Regions from separate parts of the Propioniciclava sp. LT432 genome, predicted to be linked through region 1. Evidence: riboswitches for the same ligand, from Rfam matches in the RefSeq annotation. Region 1 holds a riboswitch; the other holds the start of a gene.
The links. Region 1 has a riboswitch for cobalamin ahead of AC5YDV_RS12815 (LPXTG cell wall anchor domain-containing protein). Riboswitches for the same ligand answer to the same signal wherever they lie in the genome.
Positions count from the first base shown of each region.

Region 2: another riboswitch for cobalamin. It lies ahead of nrdH (glutaredoxin-like protein NrdH); the one in region 1 lies ahead of AC5YDV_RS12815 (LPXTG cell wall anchor domain-containing protein).

Region 1 is NZ_JCAKNE010000021.1:30,600-37,518, forward strand. It holds gene truA (tRNA pseudouridine(38-40) synthase TruA) at 1-404, shown strand, start outside; gene AC5YDV_RS12805 (class I SAM-dependent methyltransferase) at 401-1,015, shown strand; gene AC5YDV_RS12810 (CsbD family protein) at 1,065-1,268, shown strand; cobalamin riboswitch at 1,331-1,486, shown strand; gene AC5YDV_RS12815 (LPXTG cell wall anchor domain-containing protein) at 1,566-2,792, shown strand; gene AC5YDV_RS12820 (hypothetical protein) at 2,789-3,682, shown strand; gene AC5YDV_RS12825 (CbiQ family ECF transporter T component) at 3,691-4,800, shown strand; gene AC5YDV_RS12830 (ABC transporter ATP-binding protein) at 4,797-6,377, shown strand; gene AC5YDV_RS12835 (ECF transporter S component) at 6,458-6,919, shown strand, end outside.
Region 2 is NZ_JCAKNE010000028.1:19,127-26,045, forward strand. It holds gene cobA (uroporphyrinogen-III C-methyltransferase) at 1-249, opposite strand, end outside; gene cbiT (precorrin-6Y C5,15-methyltransferase (decarboxylating) subunit CbiT) at 292-861, shown strand; gene AC5YDV_RS15420 (energy-coupling factor ABC transporter ATP-binding protein) at 836-1,675, opposite strand; gene cbiQ (cobalt ECF transporter T component CbiQ) at 1,660-2,448, opposite strand; gene AC5YDV_RS15430 (energy-coupling factor ABC transporter substrate-binding protein) at 2,448-2,813, opposite strand; gene AC5YDV_RS15435 (energy-coupling factor ABC transporter permease) at 2,806-3,486, opposite strand; cobalamin riboswitch at 3,713-3,942, shown strand; gene nrdH (glutaredoxin-like protein NrdH) at 3,961-4,206, shown strand; gene nrdI (class Ib ribonucleoside-diphosphate reductase assembly flavoprotein NrdI) at 4,222-4,608, shown strand; gene nrdE (class 1b ribonucleoside-diphosphate reductase subunit alpha) at 4,605-6,761, shown strand; gene nrdF (class 1b ribonucleoside-diphosphate reductase subunit beta) at 6,780-6,919, shown strand, end outside.

The DNA of each region.
Region 1 (6,919 bases):
CGCTCGACGTCGCCGCGATGGACGCCGGCGCCCGCTCGCTGGTGGGCCTCCACGACTTCGGGGCCTTCTGCAAGCGCCGCGAGGGGGCGACCACGATCCGCGAGATGCTCGAGTGCCACGCCGAGCGGTCCCCCGCCACCGGGCTGGTCGAGGTCACGCTGCGCGCCGACGCGTTCTGCCACTCGATGGTCCGCTCGGTGGTGGGCGCCCTGGTCGCCGTCGGCACCGGCCAGCGGGACGCCGCCTGGCTCGCGGGCCTGGTCGACCAGCCGACGCGCGCCGGGGACGTCACCGTCCTCCCCCCGCACGGCCTGGTCCTGGAGGAGGTCGGCTACCCCGCCGACGACCAGCTTTCGGCCCGCCAGGCCGAGTCCCGTGCCCGCCGCGACGAGAGGCAGCCATGACGCACTACTTCGAGACGCCCACCTCCGACGAGCGGCGCCGCACCATCGGCGTCCGCTTCTGGGACACCGACTGGACCTTCACGACGGCGGCCGGCGTGTTCTCCGGCGACGGCCTCGACCTCGGCACGGCCGTCCTGCTGCGCACGCACACCCCGGACGCCGGCGCCCGACGCATCCTCGACCTGGGCTGCGGGTACGGCGTCCTGGCGGTGGCCGCGGCATCCGCGGCGCCGGACGCGCGGGTGGACGCCGTCGACACCAACGAGCGGGCCCTCGCCCTCACCCGGCTCAACGCCGCGGCCAACGGCGTCGGCGACCGCGTACACGCGTCGCTGCCGGACGAGGCCGACCCCGAGGCCCGCTACGACGAGATCTGGTCGAATCCGCCGATCCGCATCGGCAAGGAGGCCCTCCACGCCCTGCTGTTGCACTGGCTGGCGCGGCTGGCCCCGGGCGGCGTCGCCCGGCTGGTGGTCGGCCGCAACCTGGGCGCCGACTCGCTGCAGCGCTGGCTGGGCGAGCAGGGCTACCGGTGTGACCGGACGGCGTCGGCGAAGGGATTCCGCGTGTTCGAGGTGGCACCCCTTGCGTCGGAAAGCACCTCCAACTAGCCTCGATCCATGTAAGCGCTGGGAACACCGGGGCTGGAGAGGAGTGCTCATGGGTATCGGAGACAAAATCTCGAACAAGGCCGAGGAGCTTGGCGGCAAGGTCAAGGAGACCGCCGGCGACCTGACCGACAACGAACGCCTCGAAGCCGAGGGCAAGGCCGACCAGGCCGCCGCCAAGGCGAAGCAGGCGGGCGAGAACGTCAAGGATGCCGGTCGCGACGTCGCCGAGGGTGTCAAGGACGCCTTCAAGTAACAGCACTCGTCCACCACGACGACCCAACCGGGGTGCGGGAACCACGTTCCTGCACCCCGGTTGCTTGTTGGCGGACGATTGGTCCGCGCCGTTCCCGGGGGGTTAAGGTGTCCCCGGACCCGCGTGGGGGAACTCCGGTGCAAGACCGGGACTGACCCGCAGCCGTGACATCGCCCGTTCGATGGAGTCGGAATGCCCGCCGGTGCCACGGAAACCATTCAACCCGTCGAGGCACGCGGGTGGGGACCGGTCCCAGTCGGGACCCGTCGCACCCTGGGTGCCCCAGTGAGGACCACGATGTATCGCCTCTGGAAGTTGCTCGTGATCGGGCTCGTCACGATGCTGGCGCTCACCACCGCCGCCCTCCCCGCCCACGCCACCACGGACGCCGCGCGTGCGACCGCCCGCTGGGTCGCCGCCAACCTCGAAGCCAACGAGGTCGCGAGCTTCCCGTCCTCGACGGCCGACGCCCTCATCGTCTTCGCCGCCGGCCAGGACCCGACCACCGTGGACGAGGTCGCCACCCTGCTGGAGGCGCTGCAGACCACGGGCCCTGAGTACGCGCAGGGCGCCCCCGACGGCGCGGCCAAGCTGGCGATCGCGCTGGACGCCGTGGGCGAGGACCCGCGCACCTTCCTCCCGGGCGTCGACCTCATCGACATCGTCGAGAACGGCATCGCCGAGGACGGCAGCATCGGCGAATGGCCCGGCCCGTTCGCGAGCGGCCTGGCCGCCGTGGCGCTGGACCGCGCCGGCGAGGAGGTCCCCGCGAACCTGATCGATTACCTGGTCACGTACCGCAACGCCGACGGCGGCTTCGGCTTCGCTCCCGGCGTCGCGTCGGACGCCGACAACACGGCCCTGGCCCTCCTGGCCCTCCTCGCCGCCGGCCGCACCGACCTGGCCGCCGACGCGATCGCTTGGGCGCACGACGCGCAGGCCGACGACGGCTCCTGGGACGGCTGGGTCCCCGCCAACTCGACCGCGATCCTCGGCGCCTCCCTGGCCACCGCCGGTGAGCCGGTCGACGAGGCGCTCGCCTTCGTGCTGGCCGCACAGGATGCCTCCGGCGCCTTCCTCGTGGACGGCAAGGCGGACTGGTTCCTCACCACGCAGGCCATCCTGCTCGTCGCCGGCGTCTCCTACTACGACGTCGCTTGGGACCTGACCGCGCAGCCCACCCCCTCGGCCTCCGCGACCCCGTCCGCCTCCGCGACCCCGTCCGCCTCCGCCACCCCGTCCGCGTCCGCGTCGGCGACCCCGTCCGCCTCGGCCACTCCGTCCGCCTCGGCCACCCCGGAGCCGACCGTGACCCCGGAGCCGACCGCGACCCCCGGGCCCAGCGCGTCCGCCGAGCCGACCGCGTCGGTGACCCCGGCCCCGGTGGCCACCTCCGTGGCCCAGCCGGGTGACCGCCTGCCGCAGACGGGCACCGGGACCGAGCCGTGGTTCGTCGCTGCTGCCTCGCTGCTGGCGCTGGTGGGCGCCGGCCTGCTCGTCGCCCGCCGCCACGTGACGCGATGAACCGCCTGGTCCGCGGTCTCGCCACGCTCGCGGTCGGCCTGATCGCCGCTGCCGGGGCCCTCGTGGCCCCGGGAGCGGCGACCCCGGCCGAGGCCGCGGCCTCCTGCGACGGCGTCTGGGTCGTCGTGGGCGGGCAGGGGACGGGGTGCGCCACCAGCTACAGCACCGGCAAGGTCGCACTGCAGAGCGCCGGGTTCACCGTCCGCGACAAGAGCCCCGGCTTCCTGTGCCAGATCAACGGCTATCCGTCGACCTGCACCGTCACGAACGACGCCCACTGGTCGTACTGGCAGGCCAGCCGCAACGCGGACGGGTCGTGGGGTCCGTGGCGCTACTCGAGCCTGGGCTACACCTCGACCTCGCCGAGGAAGGGCGACGCGGAGGGGTGGGCCTTCGGCTCGGGGCAGACCGGTCCCCGCCCGCCCGCCCCGCCGGCCGCTCCTGCGCCGGCTCCGACCCAGCCCCCGGCACCGGCCCCGACCCGGGCCCCCGCACCGGCGCCCACGACCCAGGCCCCCGCGCCGACCCAGGCACCCACCAGGGCCTCCACGCCTGCCCCGGCCTCCAAGGCACCGCGGGCCACGGCATCGACCACGCAGGGGGCGGCCTCGAAGGCGCCCGCCTCGCCCGCGCCCGCCGGCACCGAGGCTGTCCTCCCGGCGGACGCCCCGACCCCGGACGCTGCGCCGTCCGAGACGCCCGTCGTTGAGCCGTCGCCCGCGATCTCCTCGGCGACACAGACGGCCCAGGCCGCTCCCCCGGCGTCCGCGACCCCGGTCGGCGACAGCTCCGGGGGCACCCCGGTTGGCCTGCTCGCGACGGCGGGCATCGTCGTCGCCGGGGGTGGCGCCCTGGGTGGTTGGGCCCTCATGCGCCGGCGAGGGATCTGACGCCCTTGATGCACCCTTGGGCGTGGTGGGCGTGGGCCCTCGGCGTGGCGGCGGCGGTGTCGCTGACCACGAGCCCACTCCTGCTCGCCCTGGTGGCGCTGGCGGTCACCGCCGTCGTCCTGCTTCGCCGGACCGACTCCCCTTGGGCCCGCTCCATCGGCGCCTACTTCGCCCTGGCCGGGATCATCATCCTCATCCGGCTGTTCTTCCAGCTCGTCGTGGGCGCGGGGATGGGGTCCACCGTCCTGTTCACGCTGCCCGAGGTCGAGCTGCCGGCCTGGGCGGCCGGCATCCGCCTGGGTGGGCCGGTCAACGCGGAGGGCCTCGTGTACGCCACCTACGAGGCGCTGCGCCTCGGGGTGATGCTCCTGTGCCTGGGCGCCGCGAACGCCCTGGCCAACCCGCGTCGCGCCCTGCGCAGCGTGCCCGCCGCCCTCTACGAGGCGTCCGTGGCCATCGTCATCGCCCTGTCCGTGGCGCCCCAAGTCGTCCAGTCCGTGCAACGGGTCCGGCGGGCGCGACGCCTCCGCGGAGGCGCCTCGTCCGGCTGGCAGGCGGTCAAGGCGGTCGTCATCCCGGTGCTGGCGGACGCCATCGACCGGTCCCTGGCGCTGGCCACCAGCATGGAGGCCCGCGGTTTCGGCCGGACACGCGACCAGTCCTCACCGCACCCCCTGCTCGTCGTCGGCCTCCTCGTCGCCATGATGGCGGCGACGGTCGGCGTCTTCCTCGTGCTCGGGTCACCCGAGACGGGCCTGACCGGCGGCGTCCTCCTCGCACTCGGGGTGGTCGGCACCATCCTCGGCCTCCGGGTGAGCGGACGCCGCCTGTCGGTGACCCGCCATCGCCCCCAGTCCTGGACGCTCCGCGACACCGCCGTCGCCCTGTGCGGGCTGGCGGCGCTCACGGTCGCCGTGCTCGCGAACAGTCCCACGGTCCCGGGCGCCTTCGACGCGTTCCACCCGTCCATCGACCCCATCGCCTGGCCCGCGCTCCATCCCCTGATGCTGGTCGTCGCGGCCCTGGCCGCCGCCCCCCTGCTCCTGTCGACGGCCCCGGCGCTCGCCGTGACCCGGCCCGCCCACCAGCCTGACGCCGCCCTCGGGAGGACCCCATGATCACCTTCGACGACGTCACCATCACCTACGCGGACGCCGCCGCGCCCACCCTGCGGGGCGTGACGCTGCACATCCCCGAGGGCGACCTCGCCGTCGTCGTCGGACGCACCGGCACGGGCAAGTCGACGCTGCTCGGCGCCATCAACGGCCTGGTGCCCCACTTCACGGGCGGAACCCTGGCCGGTGATGTCTCCGTGGCCGGTCGGTCGACGCGCACCTCCCGCCCGCGCGACCTCGCGGACGTCGTGGGCTGGGTGGGGCAGGATCCCCTCGCCGGCTTCGTCACCGACACCGTCGAGGAGGAGGTCGCCTACGGCATGGAGCAACTGGGCATGGCCCCCGCGGCCATGCGCAAGCGTGTCGAGGAGACCCTCGACCTGATGGGCATCGCGGACCTGCGTCGCCGTCCCGTGGTCGACCTCTCCGGTGGACAGCAGCAGCGGGTGGCCATCGCGTCCGTGCTGGCGGCGCAGCCGCGAGTTCTGGTGCTCGACGAACCGACGTCCGCACTCGACCCGACGGCCGCCCAAGACGTGTTGTCGGCCATCACCACGCTCGTCCACGAGGTCGGCCTCACCGTCGTCCTGGCTGAGCACCGACTCGAGCGCGTGCTCCACCAGGCCGACACGCTGGTCTGGCTCCCCCAGGGCCGCGGCGACGTGGTCGTCGGGCCGCCCGCCGAGGTGCTCGTCGCCTGCGACGTCCGCCCCCCGCTGGCCCGCCTGGCCGCCGCGCTCGGCTGGGACGCCGTCCCCGGCTCGGTGCGGGACGCCCGCCGCCGGGCGCAGCGCGAGGCGATCCGGGTCACCGCCCCCTCCGATCCGCCACGTCCGGACGCCGTGCGCGCCGGCGTCCGGGACCTGCGCGTCGCGTACGGCGACACCGTCGCCGTGGACCGGGTGACGCTCGACCTGCACGGCGGGGAGGTCACCTGCCTGATGGGTCGCAACGGTGCCGGCAAGTCATCGTTGCTGTGGGCGGTTCAGGGCGGTACCCGCAGCACCGGGGACGTGGTCGTCGACGGGTGCGACCCACGCCCCCTGAAGGCCCCCGAGGCCCGCACGCTGGTGAGTCTCGTCCCCCAGACGGCCGCCGACCTGCTGTACCTGCCGCGCGTGGCGGAGGAACTTGACCAGGCCGACCGGGAGACCCGTTCGGCACCGGGAACAGCCGCTGCGATGCTCGCCCGCCTCGGCGCCGACCTGCCGCCGGACGCCGACCCGCGCGACCTCTCCGAGGGACAGCGACTGGCCCTGGTCCTCGCCCTCCAGCTGACCGCGGGCCCGGGCGTCGTGCTCCTGGACGAGCCCACCCGTGGCCTCGACTACGCCATGAAGGACCACCTCGGTGTAATCCTGGCGGACCTCGCCGCGGAGGGCCGCGCCGTCGTCGTCAGCACCCACGACGTCGAGTTCGCCGCCGGCTTCACCCAGCGGACGATCGTCATGGCCGACGGTGAGGTCATCGCTGACGGGCCAACCCGGGCGGTGCTGACGAGTTCCCCCACGTTCGCACCGCAGACAGCCAAGGTCTTCGCGCCCGTTCCGGTGCTGGTCCCCGGTGAGGTGCGGCGGTGACGACCCCGCACCGCGCCATCGGCCCACGCACCGAGTCCACCCCGGTGGACGCCGTCCACCTGGCGCCCCGCGCCGTCGCCATGCTGGCGGTGGCCTGCATCGCTGGGCTCGCGGCGTTCGCGTGGCCGTTGTTCCTGCGCCCCGACTCGGCGGTGAACCCGGTGCAGGCCCCGCTGCTGTTCGCGGCCGTGCTCCCGTTGGTGCTGGCGGTGGTGGTGTCCGAGCTGACGGGCAACGGCATGGACGTGAAGGGGCTGGCCCTCCTGGGCGTCCTGAGCGCCGTGGGAGCCGTCCTGCGCCCACTCGGGGCGGGGACGGCCGGGCTGGAGCCGATCTTCTTCCTGCTGATCATCGGCGGCCGGGTCCTCGGGCCCGGCTTCGGCTTCGCCCAGGGGGCGATCACCCTGTTCGCGTCCGCTCTGCTGACCGCCGGCGTGGGCCCTTGGCTCCCGTACCAGATGGTGGCCGCCGGGTTCGTCGGCCTGGGGGCCGGTTTGCTGCCGCGGGTCCGCGGGTGGGCGGAGATCGCCCTGCTCGGAGTG
Region 2 (6,919 bases), on a different contig from region 1:
CCCGGCCTGCGCCGCCGCCACGAGCAGGGCGTTGATCTCGTCCTGGGGCGTACCCGGGCCGCGGGGGGTCTTGCCCACGTTGACGACCTCGACGCCCGGCGGCACCAGGTCGGTCACGTCGGGGGCCAGGTGGTCGGTGTAGATCACATCGGCCGCCTGCAGCGCCCGCAGCCCGGCCACGGTGAGCAGGTCGGGGTCACCAGGACCGCCGCCCACGAGTGTGACGGTGCCGGGTTCGGCTGGGTTCATCAGGTTCTCCTCGGTGCAGGGGGGACAGCTAGGGTCGAGCGCGTGGATGACGACTGGGGCGCGACGCCCGGCCTGCCCGACGAGGCCTTCGAGCACGACGGGCTGATCACCAAGCGGCACCAGCGGGCCAGCGCGTTCGCGTTCCTGCGCCCCCACCCCGGTGAGCTGTTGTGGGACATCGGTGCCGGTTCGGGCGCCATGGCGATCGAGTGGGCCCGCGCCGGACTGGGCGCCCGCGCGATCGGGCTCGAACGCAACCCCGAGCGGGCCGCGCGCGCCCGCGGCAACGTCGAGCGGCTCGCGCCCGGTGCCGTCGAGATCCTCGAGGGGGACGCCGCGGCATTGGTCGGCTCGCTCCCCGCTCCCGATGCGGTGTTCGTGGGTGGCGGGGCGACCAGCGGCGTGATCGACGCGGCGTGGGCCGCGCTGCGTCCCGGCGGACGCATCGTCGTGCACGGCGTCACGGTGGAGACCGAGGCGCTGTTGGTCGACGCCTTCCGTGCCCACGGCGGGCAGCTGGCCCGGCTCGGCGTTGAAGTCGCCGAACCCATCGGCCGCTTCCTGGGCTGGACGCCCCTGCGCGCGGTCACCCAGTGGTCCTGTTCCCGCTGAGCCCTGCGTCAAGGAGCGTCGCGACGTCGTCCAGAGTGCGGGGGCGACCCGGCAGGCCCAGCCGCGCGGCGAGGGCCAGGGGCCACGGGGAGAGCAGGCGCGCGCGGACCAGCAGCGCTGCGTCGGCGAGCACCTCAGCGCTCGGCCCTTGGGTGACCTCGCCGGCGCACACCACGGCCGCCTCGTCGGCCCAGGCCAGCGCGAAGTCGACATCGTGGGTGGCCACCACCAAGGCCGTTCCGCGGGAGTGCAACAGCTCGAGCGTGGCCCGCGTCTCGGCGACCCCCACCGGGTCGAGCCCGGCGGTGGGCTCGTCGAGCAGGAGCACGCTCGGGCGCATGGCGACCGCCCCGGCCAGCGCCACGCGCTTGCGTTCGCCCCATGACAGTTGGTGGGTGGCGCGCTCGGCCAGGTGGGTGATCGACAGCAGGTCGAGGGCCTCGTCGACGCGCTCGCGCGCCTCGGCGTCCGACAAGCCCTGGTTGAGGGGCCCGAAGCTGACGTCGCCGACCACGTCGGCGCTGAACAGCTGGTCGTCGGGATCCTGCAGCACCAACTGCACGGCGCTGCGGTGGGCGCGCAGCGCGGCGCGGGTGTGGTCGAGGGGCACACCGTCGTGCAGGACGGCCCCTGCCGTGGGCCGGTGGGCTCCGGACAGGCACCGCAGCAGGGTCGTCTTCCCCGACCCGTTGGCCCCGAGCAGCGCCAGGCGGCCCCCGTCGGGCAGGCTGAACTGCGCGCCGGTGAGGACGGGTGGGCGGGCCGGGTAGCCGGCCACGAGGTCGCGGGCCCGGAGCATCACGCCACCCACCAGAACAGGGCCCAGGCGGCCCAGATGCCGACGACGACGCAGGCGGCCATGACGAGGAACGACCGCGAGGTCGTGTGGGCCGGCGCGAGGGTGCGCAGGTCGTCGACGTACCCGCGGCCCTCCAACCCGGCCTGCAGGCGCAGGGTGCGGTCACTGGTGCGCATGATCAGGGTTCCCATGGTGTTGGCTGCGTTGCGCAGGCCCCAGGTGAAACGTGCCAGGCCGCGGTGGCTGTTTCCGAGCCGGGCGGTCTGGGCGGCGTGCAGGGCGATCGCCGTGCTCAGGAGCACGAACAGCAGGCGGTAGGTCAGCGAGGCGATCTCGACCAGGGGTGCGGGGATGCCCAGGCGGCGCAACCACCCCAACAGGTCGACCATGGGTGTCGTGGTGGCGAGCAGCATCACGGCGAGGGTGCCGGACACCCCGTGGGCGAAGGCCGACAGCCCGCGCGTTGCGCTGGCGGCATCGGCCCACAGGGGGCCGAGGGTCCAGGCGTCGGTCGAGGGGACGCCGCCCAGCACGAGGGCGACGGACACCCCGCCGATGACCAGGAATGTCAGCGGCGCGGCCATCGCGTAGCCGAGCGCGCGCACCGGGATGCGGGCCGAACCGAGGGCGAGGGCGATCGAGGCCACGGCCACCAGGGGGCTGACCGGCCAGGCCGGGCCGACCAGTGCGGTCAGGACGAGCGCCCCCGACAGCGCCACCTTCTCGGTGACCCGGACGCGCCGCCAGGGGGAATCCCAGGCGGCGTCGTCCAGGGCGTGCAGGTGCATCAGCCGACGGTCTCGGGCTTCTCGACCGCAGACTCGTCACGGGCTGCCTTGCGGCCGCGCAGGTTGCCCAGGGCATAGCCGACCACGCCGGCGCCGAGCGCGGCCTGCAGGGCGAACAGGCCCGACTCGATCTCGCCGGAGCCCGGCTCGAAGATCGGCGAGAACCACGGCTCGTGGCCATTTTCCTCGAGCATGGCGGTGACCTGGGCGTCGGTGCCGCCGAAGGCCTCTTCGTCGGGGTGGTCGGGCCGGGGCGCGACCACGAACGAGAAGGCGAGCACGGCGAACAGTGCGACGAGGAGCAGGGCGGTGGTGACCGGATTGGTCCGGTGGCCCTGGGTGCGGGTGGTCGTGGTCTCAGACATGGGCGGCCTCCTTCGCGGGCGCGTCGATCAGCTTGCGGGCGGCCAGCGCCGGGGCGGCGACCTTGCGCAGGAACTGGAACAGCAGGACGCCGACGATGCCCTCGGCGATGGCGAGGGGGATCTGGGTCAGCGCGAACACCCCGGCGAACTTGCCGAGCGCGCCGAGCAGGTCGGGGTCGGGGTAGGCGAGCGCGAGCTGCGCGCTCGTGACGACGTAGGTCGTCAGGTCGGCGATCGCCATGGCGAAGAACACGCCGACGCTCATCCCAGCACCCAGCTTGCGCAGGAGCACCCAGATGCCGTAGCCGGCCCACGGCCCGGCGATCGCCATGGAGAACACGTTGGCGCCGAGGGTGGTGAGGCCGCCGTGGGCGAGGAGCAGCGCTTGGAAGAGCAGCACCGTGGTGCCCAGGAAGGCCATCACGGGGGGCCGGAACAGGATCGCGCCCGCGCCGGTGCCGGTCGGGTGGGAGGAGGAACCGGTGACGCTCGGGAGCTTGATGGCGCTCAGCACGAACGTGAACGCGCCGGCCGCGGCGAGCAGCAGCTTGTTCTCGGGGCTCTTCTTCGATTCCTCGATGACGGCCTTGGCGCCGTGGATCACGAAGGGGGTGGAGACGGCCGCCCAGGCGATGCAGTGGGTGGCTGGCAGGAAGCCTTCGGCAATGTGCATGCCGCATGCCCTTTCTCGAGATTGCGCGTCTCGATGTGGGTGACGAGGCGAGTTCCTGACTTCGTGCAGCGTGTGCACTTCACAGTGGCGCGACCGTGCCGGCTCTTCCCGGCTTCCTCGGTGACTCGTCGATCTGGTGTTGTGGGGCCAGCGTCTCACATCCCGGTCTCAGGTGGCAGTCCCGGATGCCCGGCGAGACCCGGCATTGACGAATCACACAGGTGTCATTACTGTCCGTTGTGCTGGTTCACGTCATCGACCACAACATGTTGGGGTTGGCGCCGTGAGGCAATAGGGAACCCGGTGTGAATCCGGGACTGCCCCGCAGCGGTGAGAGGGAACGACCGGCGGCATCGAGCACTGGCCCGACAGGGCTGGGAAGCGTCGCCCATTAGACCAACGCCATCTGGCGTCCTGCCCTCGAGTCCGAATACCTGCCAGCGCACAGGTTGACCACTGCTTCGAGGAGAGAGCATGTCGAACGGAATCACCGTCTACAGCAAGCCGTCGTGCGTCCAGTGCACGGCGACCTACCGCGCCCTGGACAAGCTGGGGCTGGACTACGCGGTCATCGACCTCGCCGAGGACGAGGCCGCCCTGCTCGAGGTGATGGCGCTGGGCTACCAGCAGGTCCCGGTCGTCGTCGACGGTGAGGAGCACTGGGCCGGCTTCCGCCCCGACCGCATCAAGGCCGCGGCGCAACGCGTCCGCGTCGCCTAGCCCGCGGCGTCCGCCGTGCGCGTGGTCTACTTCTCGTCGGCGTCCAACACCACCCACCGCTTCGTGCAGAAGCTGGGGGTGGACGCCGACCGCATCCCGCTGCGCCCCGCCGATGAGCCCTTGGTCGCCACCGAGCCGTATGTGCTCGTCGTGCCGACGTATGGGGGCGGCAACGCGCGCGGGGCCGTGCCCAAGCAGGTGATCCGGTTCCTCAACGACCCGGGCAACCGTGCCCTGATTCGCGGGGTCGTCTCCGCGGGCAACACCAACTTCGGCCAGGCGTACTGCCTGGCCGGGGACATCGTGGCCGCCAAGTGCGGCGTCCCCCATCTTGATCGCTTCGAACTCCTCGGGACGCCCGACGACGTCGAGCGCGTCCGCGAAAGGATCCACCACCCATGACCACGCTGCTCACCGACACCGGTCAGGAAGTCGTCGCGAGCGACTCCGCCGACTACCACGCCCTGAACGCGCTGCTGAACCTCTACGACGCCGACGGCAACATCCAGTTCGACGCCGACCGTCAGGCGGCCCGCCAGTACTTCCTGCAGCACGTCAACCAGAACACGGTGTTCTTCCACTCGCTGCGCGAGAAGCTCGACTACCTCGTCGAGGAGGGCTACTACGGGGCCGAGGTGCTGGACCGCTACGACTTCGACTTCATCAAGAGCCTGTTCAAGCGCGCGTACGCGGTGAAGTTCCGCTTCCCGACGTTCATGGGCGCGTTCAAGTACTACACGTCCTACACGCTCAAGACGTTCGACGGGCGCCGCTACCTCGAGCGTTTCGAGGATCGGGCGTGCCTGGTCGCCCTGACGCTGGCGGCCGGCGACCGCGGCCTGGCCGAGCAGGTCGTCGACGAGATCATGGCGGGCCGGTTCCAGCCGGCGACGCCGACGTTCCTCAACGCCGGCAAGGCCCAGCGCGGCGAGCTCGTGTCGTGCTTCTTGCTGCGCATCGAGGACAACATGGAGTCGATCGCACGAGCCATCAACTCCTCGTTGCAGCTCTCCAAGCGCGGCGGTGGGGTGGCGCTGTCGCTGACCAACATCCGCGAGGCCGGGGCACCGATCAAGAAGATCCAGAACCAGTCCTCGGGCGTGATCCCCGTCATGAAGCTGCTCGAGGACTCGTTCAGCTACGCCAACCAGCTCGGTGCCCGCCAGGGTGCTGGGGCGGTCTACCTCAACGCCCACCACCCCGACATCCTCGCCTTCCTCGACACCAAGCGAGAGAACGCTGATGAGAAGATCCGCATCAAGACGCTGTCGCTGGGCGTCGTCGTGCCCGACATCACCTTCGAGCTGGCCCGCCACGACGAGGACATGTACCTGTTCAGCCCCTACGACGTCGAGCGGGTCTACGGCGTGCCGTTCAGCGAGATCTCGGTCACCGAGAAGTACCACGAGATGGTCGACGACAAGAGGATCACCAAGCGCAAGATCAACGCGCGCAAGTTCTTCCAGACCCTGGCCGAGATCCAGTTCGAGTCGGGCTACCCCTACCTCATGTTCGAGGACACGGTGAACCGGGCCAACCCCATCGACGGGCGGGTGACCATGTCGAACCTGTGCTCCGAGATCCTCCAGGTGTCGACCCCGTCGACCTACCGCGAGGACCTGTCCTTCGACCACGTCGGCAAGGACATCTCCTGCAACCTGGGCTCGCTCAACATCGCCCACGCCATGGACTCGCCCGACTTCGGGCGCACCATCGATGTGGCCGTGCGCGCGCTGAGCGCGGTGTCCGACCAGTCGAACATCGCCTGCGCGCCGAGCATCGAACGCGGCAACGCGATGAGCCACGCGATCGGCCTGGGCCAGATGAACCTGCACGGCTACCTCGCCCGCGAGCGCATCCACTACGGCTCGGAGGAGGGCCTGGACTTCACCAATATGTACTTCTACACGGTGACGTTCCACGCGATCGCCGCCTCGTGCCGCCTGGCCCGGGAGCGCGGCGTCCGGTTCGACGGGTTCGAGCGCAGCACGTACGCGACGGGGGAGTACTTCGCCAAGTACATCGACGGCCAGTGGTCACCCCGGACGCCCCGGGTCGCCCAGCTGTTCGCCGACGCCGGCATCCACCTGCCCACGCCCGAGGACTGGCGGGGGTTGGCGTCCGAGGTCGCCGAGCACGGGCTGTACAACCAGAACCTGCAGGCGGTGCCGCCGACCGGGTCGATCAGCTACATCAACCACTCCACCAGCTCGATCCACCCGATCGTGGCGAAGATCGAGATCCGCAAGGAGGGCAAGATCGGCCGCGTCTACTACCCGGCGCCGTTCATGACGAACGACAACCTCGAGTTCTACGCCGACGCCTACGAGATCGGCCCCGAGAAGATCATCGACACCTACGCCGAGGCCACCCAGCACGTCGACCAGGGCCTGTCGCTGACCCTGTTCTTCCCCGACACGGCGACCACGCGCGACATCAACAAGGCGCAGATCTACGCGTGGCGCAAGGGGATCAAGACCCTCTACTACATCCGGCTGCGGCAGCTCGCCCTCGCGGGCACCGAGGTTGACGGCTGCGTCAGCTGCATGCTCTGAATCGACAAGGACGAGACGATGAACGACAAGACCACCCTGCTGCGCGGCGTCCAGGCCATCAACTGGAACCGCATCACCGACGACATCGACGCCGACGTCTGGGACCGGCTGACCAGCAACTTCTGGTTGCCCGAGAAGGTGCCTTTGAGCAACGATGT